2 regions of the Mesorhizobium sp. C268A genome follow, and region 1 is predicted to be linked to the other one. Evidence: riboswitches for the same ligand, from Rfam matches in the RefSeq annotation. Region 1 holds a riboswitch; the other holds the start of a gene.
The links. Region 1 has a riboswitch for thiamine pyrophosphate ahead of NKL06_RS04610 (YkoF family thiamine/hydroxymethylpyrimidine-binding protein). Riboswitches for the same ligand answer to the same signal wherever they lie in the genome.
Positions count from the first base shown of each region.

Region 2: another riboswitch for thiamine pyrophosphate. It lies ahead of thiB (thiamine ABC transporter substrate binding subunit); the one in region 1 lies ahead of NKL06_RS04610 (YkoF family thiamine/hydroxymethylpyrimidine-binding protein).

Region 1 covers NZ_JAMYVX010000001.1:905,294-911,157, reverse strand. The annotation lists gene NKL06_RS04640 (hypothetical protein) at 135-437, shown strand; gene NKL06_RS04635 (DUF1236 domain-containing protein) at 777-1,106, shown strand; gene NKL06_RS04630 (hypothetical protein) at 1,205-1,420, shown strand; gene NKL06_RS04625 (DUF2934 domain-containing protein) at 1,513-1,752, shown strand; gene NKL06_RS04620 (hypothetical protein) at 1,912-2,163, opposite strand; partial or broken gene NKL06_RS04615 (GSU2403 family nucleotidyltransferase fold protein) at 2,339-2,803, opposite strand; TPP riboswitch at 3,014-3,126, shown strand; gene NKL06_RS04610 (YkoF family thiamine/hydroxymethylpyrimidine-binding protein) at 3,117-3,725, shown strand; gene NKL06_RS04605 (ABC transporter permease) at 3,981-4,823, shown strand; gene NKL06_RS04600 (ABC transporter ATP-binding protein) at 4,820-5,602, shown strand; gene NKL06_RS04595 (ABC transporter substrate-binding protein) at 5,599-5,864, shown strand, end outside.
Region 2 covers NZ_JAMYVX010000001.1:3,926,450-3,932,313, reverse strand. The annotation lists gene thiQ (thiamine ABC transporter ATP-binding protein) at 136-900, opposite strand; gene thiP (thiamine/thiamine pyrophosphate ABC transporter permease) at 897-2,495, opposite strand; gene thiB (thiamine ABC transporter substrate binding subunit) at 2,716-3,723, opposite strand; TPP riboswitch at 3,767-3,881, opposite strand; gene NKL06_RS19135 (thiamine diphosphokinase) at 4,044-4,703, shown strand; gene NKL06_RS19130 (ABC-F family ATP-binding cassette domain-containing protein) at 4,705-5,864, shown strand, end outside.

The DNA.
Region 1 (5,864 bases):
CGAGAAGGTGGAACTCACTTCCCGGCTGTCAGGTTCCGGCAACCACTCCATCTCCGTGGAACCAATTGCCGCCAGTCTGCTTTGCCAAGGACTAGTCTGCTTTGCCAAGGAGATGAATCCAGAGGAGCTGGACCATGAAGACTTTCCCCCTCATCCCATGCGTGCTGCTCCTGGCGCTGGCCGACCCGGCGGCTGCGCAGGACAATGGCGACCAGCACGGCCGTGCCGCGCCTTGCCAGGCGCAGCCTCAGGACGATGGTCAGAAGCCGCCGGTCGCCAATGGCGGTGGCGAATCGACCAGCACGCTCGGTCCCTGCGGCGGCGTGCTGCAGCCGCCGCCCAGTGGTGACCAGGGTATGACGCAGCCGCCGCCGGACCAGGGCAAGACGCCGGTGATCAAGCCTGGCGAGGTGCCTGCGCAGCCGCCGAAGCAATGACCTTTGCTTGAAACTTCACGGCGTGGCACGAAGGCGGTCGGTTCCCGTCTTGGCCGGGCGACGCGGTCACCGGATCAATGCCGGCGCCGGCCGCAATCGCCCGGAATTGGAGCCGTGCATCATCCATGTCGAAGGTCTCCTGAGGGATTGTGCTTCAATGCGAATCTTGCGGGTGCGGGTTCTGCTGGCATGACCGGGAAGCCGATCAATTTAGTCTCCGCTTGCGGAACAAGACCGTACCGGCTGCGTTTGCCTCCAGGAGCCCGCCACCTCGATCTGCGCTGTTTTCGCCTCATGCGGGAACACGGCGGAGCTCGCCAACAACGACAGGAGACGAAGATGAAAACCATCCTTATTCCCGCCGTCGCCGGGCTCGCCATGATCGCTGGTATCGGCATTGCCGCCGCCGACGAGGTCATCGTCACGCAGCCGGCACAGCAGCAGGTGATCATCACCCCGGAACAGCGCACGGTCGTGCACCAGTACGTAAAGAAACATCCGCTTGCCTCGGTCAATCTGCTCGGCGTCGAATTGAATGTCGGCACTGCCTTGCCTGACACTGTCGAGCTGCAGGAGGTTCCCGACGTTCAGTACAGATATGCCGTCGTCGACAACCATACCGTGTTGGTCGACCCCGGCACGCGCAGGATTGTCGAGGTGGTCGAGTAACGCTCGATAACCTAACCATTCATCGGTGATACGGCCCTGTCGTTCTTCCCAAAAGGGCGGCAGGGCCGAATGACGAACATGATGAAAGGAGAATTGCCATGTTGCCGCATGTCGAGACCCCGAACTCCGCCAATGTTGCGGCGTGTTGCGACAAGTTGCTGGCCGAGCGCAACACGGCGCTGTTATCGATGAAGGAAGCGATCGCGCTCCTGCGGGAGCGCACCGGCACCGATCGTTCGGATGCCGACCTCGCGGGGCTGATCGTCAAGAAAGCGGCGCTGCTCGGCGTTGCGGTGATTTCCGACCCGCGCTGAGATGTCTCGTCACTCAAGACGCCGGCCGAATTTTCGGCTAATGTTTTCGTGGAATCTGGACCAACCGACCGGACCCAACCACGGAGGCTTAAGTGACGGACGACAAACAGGACCGCATTCGCCAGCGCGCGCACGAGATCTGGGAAAAGGCCGGCCGGCCTGAAGGCGCGCATCAGGAACACTGGGAGCAGGCCACGGCTGAAGTCGATGGCGCGGTCGCCAAGCCAAAAAAGGCGGCGAAGAAAGCTGACGCCAAGCCCGCCAAGGCAGCCGCCAAGCCAAAGGCAGCGAAGCCTGCCGCCGCAAAGTCCGGCAAAGCCAAATCGAAATAAGGCCAAGTCGAAATAAGGCCAGTCGAAATAAAGCAAGGCCGGAATTCGCTGGCCGGGCCATCCTTGGCGCCCGCCGTTCAGGCGCGCCCGAGCCTCTCAACCTGACGAATTGCGCCTGCGACGGGCAGCGCAATTCCTTGTGTTTGGCGACAGGCGCCCTCATGCCTCCCAGGCATAACTCGACAGCGCAAAGCGAATGCCGGCAGCTGTCATGGCCAGTTCGCATTCGGTGATCTGGCGCAGGTGGCGCAGATAGCGCGTCACGGTCTGTGGCAGCCAGCCGGCGCAGGCCTCTACATAGGCGCGGCTGTGAACAAGGGTGCCGGTCGACAGCCTCTCGTCCTTCTCGGCAACGACTTTCAGATATTGGCGGATGAAGCGGATGTCGTCGGCGATGTCCTGGCTGGCCATTCGCCAGGCCCCGGCGAGGCGTTGGCACTGATCGAATGACAAGGGCAACAAAGGGGGCGGCAATAAAGGCGGCGGCAACGACGGAGATGACGGCAAAGGACGAGAGAGATCGGCGAAGGCAACATGGTTCGCTGTGCTCAAGGACATTCCTCTCTGCGAAAAGAGATATCGTACCTTATGTACGAATGAGCGTCAAGCCAATTTCGTACAGTTGGGACGATGACAATGAATATAGCAGCGGTCGCTTCAGCCAATCACGTATCGTGAATCCTTCAGGACTCGCACCAATTTCGCGGAGGGATTTTCCCAGGATGGTGTTGACTGTTTCCCTCGTGTCGGCGTCGAACAGGTTCAGGCCGCGCCGGATCGTCTCGCGCCAGTTTTCGCCCTTGTCCCACGCTTCCATGAAGGCGAAGGCAAGGTCGTCCTGGCGACGTGTGGCTTCGAGCGCTTGGGTCAGCAGGCGCGCTTGATGGAGATCCTTCTCCCGCTTGGCGCCAGCGCTCGGCCCGCGTCGCGAGGCGACGATCAGCTTGTGGATGGCGTAGCGCTGGGGCGAGGGGACCAGCACAGGCAAGCCCGAGCGATGCAGCAGCACAGTTCGGATGGGGTCGCGGATGAGGAGATCCAGAAACCGTAAGGGCTGCGCGGAGTCTCTGCCGTTTTCTTATAATTACGTTTATCAGCTTGAATTTCAACGCAGTTATAAGAAATTCGTGGAAACCTTATAACGCAACGAACTGACGAGTCGTCTGTTAACGCCCGGGCGCCCGGCACGTCTGGCCCAAAACACTTTCCCGCAGTGCCTCAACAAACGGCTTCCCCAATGCCGCGAACGGTGCTTTAACCCGCTCATCCACAGGGGTGCTCCGTATGGTCGGGGCTGAGATGAGGGCGGCAAGCCTTCGGACCCTAAAGCTGATCTGGATAATACCAGCGGAGCGAGGCGGGCGATGTTTTCAGGCGCACAGATTTCCCTTTATCCCATGACCGACGATTTCGTCGGCGTCATCCTTGGCGCGCTCGGCGCGCTCGATCCGTGGCGCGACCGGCTGCGGATCGAGATCGACGACATCTCGACGCTTATGGTCGGGCCGCCCGAGGTGCTGTTTCTCGCCATGCGCGACCTGTTCGTCGCGGCGGCCAAAAGCGGCAAGCACTGCGTGCTTTCGGCGGCGGTCTCGCGCGGCTGTCCGGGCGAGCCCGACGATCCGATCTGCCGCTCCGACGAGACCGGCGGCCCCGCCATTCCGCTGGACGAGCGCAAGATCGCCGCGATCCGCGCTGTCCAGGCCACGCCGTCGACCGGCCAGCCGGTGGCGGCGCAGTTCTCGCTCTACGTTATGGGCACGGGCGACCATATGGACGAGATCTACGGCTGCATCGATTTCCTGAAACAGTCCGGCGTCTTTGAGCGCTCAAAGAACTTCTGCACCAAATTGCGTGGCGATGCCGGTGCCGTATTTGCCACGCTCAACGAGGCCTTCTGCCGCTTCGGCCCCGGCGCCGGCCACGTCACCCTCGACATCACGATCTCGGCGAACAGCCCGAGCGCCGTCTGAGCCGCGGCTCAAGCGTCGTTCCTCGAGGATATTGCCGTGGCTGGTTTATCTGACCCATTGCGTGGAGGAGATGCCCCTGACCCCTCAGCACAAAGAGGAGGGGAGCCATTGGCGATTGGCGAAGACCGCGATGCCCACGAATCTCCCCCCTCGAGCGGGAGATGGCCGGCAGGCCAGAGGGGGTCCCAGCGCGTGGAGCGCCGACGTCCTTTTCGCATCGGCAAGGCGTGGGCGCTCTATGCGAGACGACCCCCTCTGTCGCCTTCGGCGACATCTCCCCCTCGAGGGGGGAGATTAGCCGCAGCCATCGCCAAGACCATCCCCGCCGCCTGCGCCTCCGCCCTGCTCCTCGCGGCGTGGGAGCTCTACGCCCGCTATGGTGGCGCTGCGCCCACCATGCTGCCGGCGCCGTCGCGCGTGCTGCAGCAGGCCTGGGAGCATCGCGCTGCCCTTGCCGACAACACGCTGCCCACCATCCGCGCCACATCAGCCGGCTTCGCCTGCTCGTTGGTCGCTGCCTTCGTGCTTTCGGCGCTGGTCGATTTCTTGGCCCCGCTGCGCCGCGCGCTGTTTCCGCTGCTGATCGTCAGCCAGACCTTGCCGCTGGTCGCGATTGCGCCGCTCATCGTACTGTGGTTCGGCTTCGGGCTGATGCCAAAAATCTTGCTTGTGGCGCTCGTTACCTTCTTCCCGATGATGGTGGCGCTGGTCGAGGGTTTTGCCGCGACCAGCAAGGCGATTTCGCAGATGCTCGCCACCATGGGGGCAGGGCGCTGGCGCATCTTCTGGCTGGCGCGCCTGCCTTCGGCGCTGCCCTATTTCTTCGCCGGGCTGCGCATCTCCATCACCTACGCCGTCGTCGGCGCGATCTTCGCCGAATATGCGGGGGCGGCGAAGGGGCTGGGCATCTACATGCTCAATGCCAAGAACAACTTTCGGCCCGATCTGGTGCTCGCTGCGGTCGCCGTCAGCGCCGCGCTCACGCTGATCCTGTTCGGCATTGCCGTGCTCGTCCAGCGCTTCGCCATGCCTTGGGAGAATGCAGGGAGCGAAAGCCGCGACGGCAAGGTTGAAGCTGCAGAAGAGAACCGTCAATGACGCGGCTCGAACTCCGGGACATCAGGAAGAACTTCGGCGCGCTTGAGGTGCTCGCCGGCATTTCGCTTCATGTCGCGGCCGGCGAGTTCGTCTCCATCCTCGGCCCTTCCGGCGCCGGCAAGTCGACGCTGTTCCAGTTGCTGACCGGCGCGCTGAAAGGCGAGGGCGACATGCGCTTCGACGGCGCACCATTGCAGGGCAGCCCCTTCGCCTTCATGCCGCAGCGCGACGCGCTGATGCCGTGGCGGCGCGTCATCGACAATGTGACGCTGGGGCTGGAAGTGCAGGGTCTTGGCCGCAAGGCGGCGCGCGAACGCGTCGCGCCGTTGTTCGCTGAGTTCGGCCTTGCCGGTTTCGAGCGCGCCTGGCCGGCCGAGCTTTCCGGCGGCATGCGCCAGCGCGCCGCCCTTTTGCGCACCGTGGTGCAGCAGCGCGACATGCTGCTGCTCGACGAGCCCTTTGGCGCGCTGGATGCACTGACCCGCGCGGGTATGCAGCGCTGGCTGGAAGGCATGTGGCAGCGCCACCGCTGGACGGCGCTGCTGATCACCCATGACGTGCGCGAAGCCGTCTACCTCTCCGATCGCATCTATCTGATGTCGGCGCGGCCGGCCCGCATCATCGGCGAGATTGCCGTGCCGCTGCCGCGCCCGCGCACCACCGGCAGCGATGCCGCGCGCCAGGCCGCCGCGCTCGAAGCCGACATCCTCGACACGCTGCTCAATCCCGGGACTGACCGGCCCTCGTTCCCGCAGACCGCTCAAAGGAGTTTTTCATGACCGAATTCACACGCCGGCAGGCTTTGCTGCTGACGCTGGCTGCCGGACTGCCGCTTGCCTCTCGCGCTCATGCGGCTACGCAAAAAATCACCGTCGCGCTCGACTGGACGGTCAACACCAACCATGTCGGCCTGTTCGTTGCCCGCGACAAAGGGTTCTACCACGAGGCCGGGCTCGATGTTGAGATCCTGCCCTATGGCGATACTGGCGCCGGCACGCTGGTCGCCAACCGCATCGCCGATTTCGGCATTGCCGGCGTCGG
Region 2 (5,864 bases), 3.0 Mb from region 1:
TTACGCATCCGGCCGGGTGCGGCGCTGTAGGGGCAAATCACGGCTCGTGCCGGACCAGTACTAAGCGGACCTAGCCACATCGACTGGACCATGGCAAGCAAGCGCCACATCACCTGTAGCCGGTTTGGTCGTAAATTATGTCCGCTTCCGGGCAATATCGCGTGATCCGCCCGAACTTGCGCCGATATAGCGCCGAAACGCTTCAGGGCCAGTGCCGTCGAAAAAATCGGCGGCAGGTCCCGTCGCGGCAACCCTGCCATTGTCCAGAAAAACCATCTGCTCGCCGATACGGCGAGCGTCTTCCGGCTGATGCGTGACGAACAGCACCGTCATCGCCCGCTCGGCATGAACGCCGGCCACCAGGTCGAGCATGTCGTCGCGCAGTGCTGGCCCGAGCGAAGCGAACGGCTCGTCGAGCAGCAGCACTGGCCGGTCGCGCACCAGAACGCGGGCGAGCGCCACGCGCTGCCTTTCGCCGCCGGAGAGTTCGCGGGGCAGGCGCATTTCCTTGCCGGCCAGGCCGACGCGGTCAAGCGCCTCGGCGATTGCGGCGCGATCGGCGTCGGTCAGGTTGAGCGATGGCGAGCGGCCGAGCCCGACATTCTTCTCCACCGAGAGATGAGCAAACAGATTGTTTTCCTGGAATACCATCGATACCGGCCGCGCCGAAGGCGGCTCGGCGCCGACATCGGCGGCGCCGATCAGCACACGACCGGACTCCGGCGTCTCGAAACCAGCCACCAGATTGAGCAAGGTCGATTTGCCCGAACCACTTGCCCCCATGATGGCGGTGATCTTAGATGTATCGAATTCGACATCGAACAGGAATGACGTTTCGCCATAGCTGAACGAGACCTTGTCCAGCCGGACAGTCGTGCCTTTCTCCACAGCGGACGTCACGATCTCTCTCCCCGTCCCAGCCAGTCTGCCGCGACCACCAATGCAAGGCAGACCGCCCCGAGCAGCAAAGCCAGCCCGGCAGCATCGGCCGTGCGATAGCTGCCCATGCGCGCCAGCAGGAGATAGGGCAAGGTCTGCACCGAATCGCTGCCGAACAGCGCGATGACGCCGAGATCGCCGAGCGACAGCGCCACGGCGAAGGCAAAGCCGGTGGCCAGCGGCCGCCGGAGCGATGGCCAGTCGACCAGAAGCAGCCGGTTCCAGCCCGCAATGCCGAGCTGCGCGCACAGCTTTTCGTGGCGCTCGCTGGCCGCATCATAGGCCGGGCGCATCGCGCGGATGGCAAAGGGCATCGCCATCACCGCATTGACGGTGACGACCATGACCGGTGCGATGGCAAAGACATCGCTGACCGTGCGCAGCAGGAGAAACCAGCCGGCGCCGATGACGACGGGCGGCACGACGAGGACGAAGCCGGCGCCGGTGTCGGTGGCATGCTCGAGCAATGAACGGGCACTGGACCGGCGGCGCAGCGACAATGCCCGACGCGCCATGATCAGCGACAGCGACAGCGCCACCGAAAGTAGCGCCGCCGAGAAGGCGAGACCGGCGCTGGTCAGCGTCGCCTGACGCACGGCACTCTCGCCCGCCAACCGGCCGAGATCGGCGTCGAGGCCGGACGCGACGGTGGCCGCCATTGGTCCGGCGACGAACAGCAAGGCGAGCACGATCAGGACGGCGTTGAACGCTGTTTCTGCTTTGCCGGCCAAGTGATAGCGGCGCGGCGCGACAGGCAAATTGGCGTCGCCGGTCACATTGGCGCCGAGCCGCGTCAGCGCCAGCATGACGGCAAAAGTCAGCGCGATCTGCAGCACCGTCAGCGTCACCGCTCGCGCCGGATCGAAGTCGAAACGCAGCGCCTGATAGATGGCGACTTCCAGCGTCGTCGCCGCCGGCCCGCCGCCGAGGATCAGCACGATGGTGAAGGAGGTGATGCAAAGCATGAAGACAAGCCCGGCGACGCCCGGCAGCGCGGCGCGCAGCACCGGCCACTCGATCAGCCGGAAGGCTGGCCTCGCCCCCATGCCGAGCTGGCTCGCCAGCCGCCATTGATCGGCCGGCACCGTTCCCAGCGCTTCGAGGAACAGCCGGGTGGCCAGCGGCAGGTTGAAGAAGACGTGGGCGACGAGGATGCCTGGCAGCCCATAGATGTCGGGCCAGCTCTGGCCACCGATCGCGGCGAAATAACCGGCGCGGCCATAGAGCGCCAGTATGCCCAGCGCTGCGACAATCGCCGGCAAGGCAAGGGGCACAGTAAACAGCTGCAGGATGAAGCCGCGTCCGAAGAAGCGCGGATGCCGCGACAGCGCGCGGGCGACGAACAGCGCCGGTACGACGGAAAGCAGAGTCGAGAGCGCAGCCTGCCAGAGCGTGAAGCGGACAACGCGCACGAGATAGAGGTCAAAGGCGGACGCGGCGCCGGAAAGGTCGTGCGCGCCTTCCCGGATAAGGCCGGCGAAGGCGCCACCGATCAGCAGCGCGATTGCCGCAAGCGCGACAATGCCGGCCGTGATGCGGGGGTCAGAGCGTTGCACTCTTTACCGGGCGTCGCGTTCCTTCGCGCCCCCCTCTGTCCTGCCGGATATCTCCCCCACAAGGGGGGAGATCAGCTATTTCCGCGCCCCGCTTATTCCTGCAACCTTGGCGACTGGCGAAATCGCCGACGATAGCCAATCTCCCCCCTCGTGGGGGAGATGTCCGGCAGGACAGAGGGGGGCGCCGTAGGGCACTCATCTTTCGATCATACAGCCAAAGCTACTTGCTCATCACCGCCAGCCATTCATCCACCCAGGCCTTGCGATTTGCCGCGACCTCTTCCGGGCTGAACAGCAAGGTCTTCGCCGGCTTGACCAGCCTATCAAAAGCCGGATTGAGCGGCTTGTCGGTTTTCCCGGCCGGGAACATCCAGTTGGTCTCCGGAATGACATCCTGGAATTTCGGCCCGGTCATGAAGGCCAGGAACTTCGCCGCCAGCGGGTTCTTCGCGCCCGTGGTGGTGATGCCGGCGACCTCGACCTGCAGATACTCGCCCTCCTCGAACGACGCCGCCTGGAAGCGCCCGGTGTTCTCGGCCACCATGTGGTAGGCCGGCGACGTCGTATAGGAAAGCACCATCGGCGCCTCGCCCTTGGTGAACAGGCCGTAGGCCTCGCTCCAGCCCGGCGTCACCGTCAGCACTTTGCCCTTGAGTTTCGCCCAGGCTTCCGGCGCCTTGTCGCCATAGACCGACTTGACCCACAGCAGCAGGCCGAGGCCCGGCGTCGACGTCCTCGGATCCTGGATGACGATCTTGTCGGCGGCATCGCCCTCGACCAGTTCCTTCAGGCTCTTCGGTGGGTTCTTCAGCTTCTCGGTGTCGTAGACGACGGCGAAATAACCATAATCATAGGGCACGAAAGTGTCGTCGCTCCAGCCGCCCGGCACGTTGTTTTCAGCCACCGGGCCATGTCGGACAAAAAGGCCGGAAGCCTTGGCTTCCGCGGTGAGGTTGGTGTCGAGGCCAAGCACGATATCTGCTTTGGTCGAGGCTCCTTCCAGCTTGACGCGGTTGAGAAGTGCGACGCCGTCGGCCGCCGAGACGAAGTCGACGCTGCAGCCGCACTCGGCTTCGAATTCCTTCTTCACCTGGGGGCCCGGACCCCAGTCGGCAGTGAAACTCTCATAGGTATAGATCGTGAGTTTTTCCTGCGCGGACGCAGAGCTTGCCAGTAGCGAAACAGCAAGCCCCAGCGCTGGGACAAGACGGGACAAAAACATGCGCATCGGCGCCTCCTTCATTCGTGTTGAAAGGAATTGAGGCGTCGGACTGTCCGAAGCGTCTAATCCCTCCGCCGGTACAAACCGGATCAGGTTCAGCGGGTTGGCGAGACTGCCTCTCAGCCGGTCCGCGAAGATCGCGTCCGGCACCCCGTTAGAGCGTTTCGACACATAGGCCCGGCCAAGGTGCCACGCAAGTGGAAGTTTGCCCGAGCATGATCCCGGAAAGTGGAATCCGTTTCCGGAAAAAGATCATGCTCCAACAAAGAGTGACGGTGCCGCTCGGCCTTCCGTTTCGTCGGCGGGGCTGGTAAGTGCCAGCGGATATGAGCACATTCACCATCCTGCTTGGCGGCGATCTCGTCCGCACGCCGCGGCTCGACCGCCAGGTCGCGGGCACGCGCGTCATCGCCGCCGACGCCGGCATCGATCATGCCCGCCTGCTCGGCGTGATGCCGGAGCTGTGGGTCGGCGATTTCGATTCCGTGCCGGCGGACCTGCCTGCCGATCTCGCCGCCGTGCCGCGGGAGGTGTTTCCTCCCGAAAAGGACAAGACCGATGGCGAACTGGCGATCGCGGCGGCATTGGAACGCGGCGCCACCAGCCTGGTGCTGGCCGGCGCTTTCGGCGGCAAGCGCGCCGACCACGCCTTCCTGCATCTGGCGCTCAGCCTTCAACTGGCAGAGACAGGCACAAAAGTGCTGTTGACCAGCGGAGCGCAGGAAGGCGCCCCTTTGCTGCCCGGCAAGGCCGGCTTCGACTATGCCGACGGAACGCTGTTTTCGGTGCTCGGCTTTTCCGATCTTTCGGGCCTCACCGTGTCCGGCGCGAAGTGGCCGCTCGACCATGTCGAGGTCGTGTTCGGCTCGTCGCTGACCATCTCGAACGAGGTCAAGTCCAACAAGACCGGGGGCGGCCTCGAAATTGAGCTCGGCCATGGCCGCGCGCTGCTGCTCGCCCACCCCTACCCCTTGCCTGAAAGCTGACATGGCCCCGCCCCTTCTCAACCTCGACGGCATAAGACTGACCTTTGGCGGCACGCCGCTGCTCGATGGCGCCGAATTGACGGCGTCCGCCGGTGACAAGATCGCGCTCGTCGGCCGCAACGGCTCCGGCAAGTCGACGCTCCTGAAGATTGCCGCCGGTCTGATCGAGCCGCAAGACGGCGAGGTCTTCCGCCAGCCTTCGGCAACGGTGCGCTATCTCCCGCAAATGCCCGACATGGACGGCTTTGCCAATGTGCGTGCCTATGTCGAGGCCGGGCTTGGGCCTGCCGACGATCCCTACCGCGCCACATATCTGATGGAGCATCTCGGCCTCGCCGGCACGGAGAACCCCAACGATCTCTCCGGTGGCGAGGCGCGCCGCGCAGCACTTGCCCGCGTCATGGCGCCCGAACCCGATATTCTGCTGCTTGACGAGCCGACCAACCATCTCGATTTGTCGGTCATCGAATGGCTGGAAGAGGAGCTCGTCCGGACGTCTTCGGCGCTGATCGTCATCTCGCACGACCGACGCTTCCTCGAACGCGTCTCGCGCGCCACTGTCTGGCTCGACCGTGGCCAGACCCGCCGCCTCGACAAGGGCTTTGGCCATTTCGAGGAATGGCGCGACCTTGTGCTGGAAGAGGAAGAGCGCGAACAGCACAAGCTGGGCCGCCAGATCGTGCGCGAGGAGCATTGGCTGCGCTATGGCGTGACGGCTCGCCGCAAACGCAACATGCGCCGGCTCGGCGAACTGCAGACCATGCGCCAGCGTTTTCGCGGCCATCGCGGCGCCGAGGGCTCGGCCACCATGGTGGCCAGCGACGCCGCCGAATCCGGCAAGCTGGTGATCGAGGCCAAGAACATCGAAAAGAGCTTTGGCGACCTCACCGTGGTCAAAAGCTTCTCGACCCGCATCCAGCGCGGCGATCGCGTCGGCCTTGTCGGGCCGAACGGCGCCGGCAAGACGACGCTGTTGAAGATGCTTACCGGCGAGATGAAGCCCGACGCCGGCTCGGTGCGGCTCGGCACCAATCTGGAAATCGCCACGCTCGACCAGAAGCGCGAGGCGGTCGATCCGGCCGAGACCCTGGCGCAGTATCTCACGGACGGGCGCGGCGAAAACCTCGTCATCAATGGCGAGCAGCGCCATGTCGTGTCCTA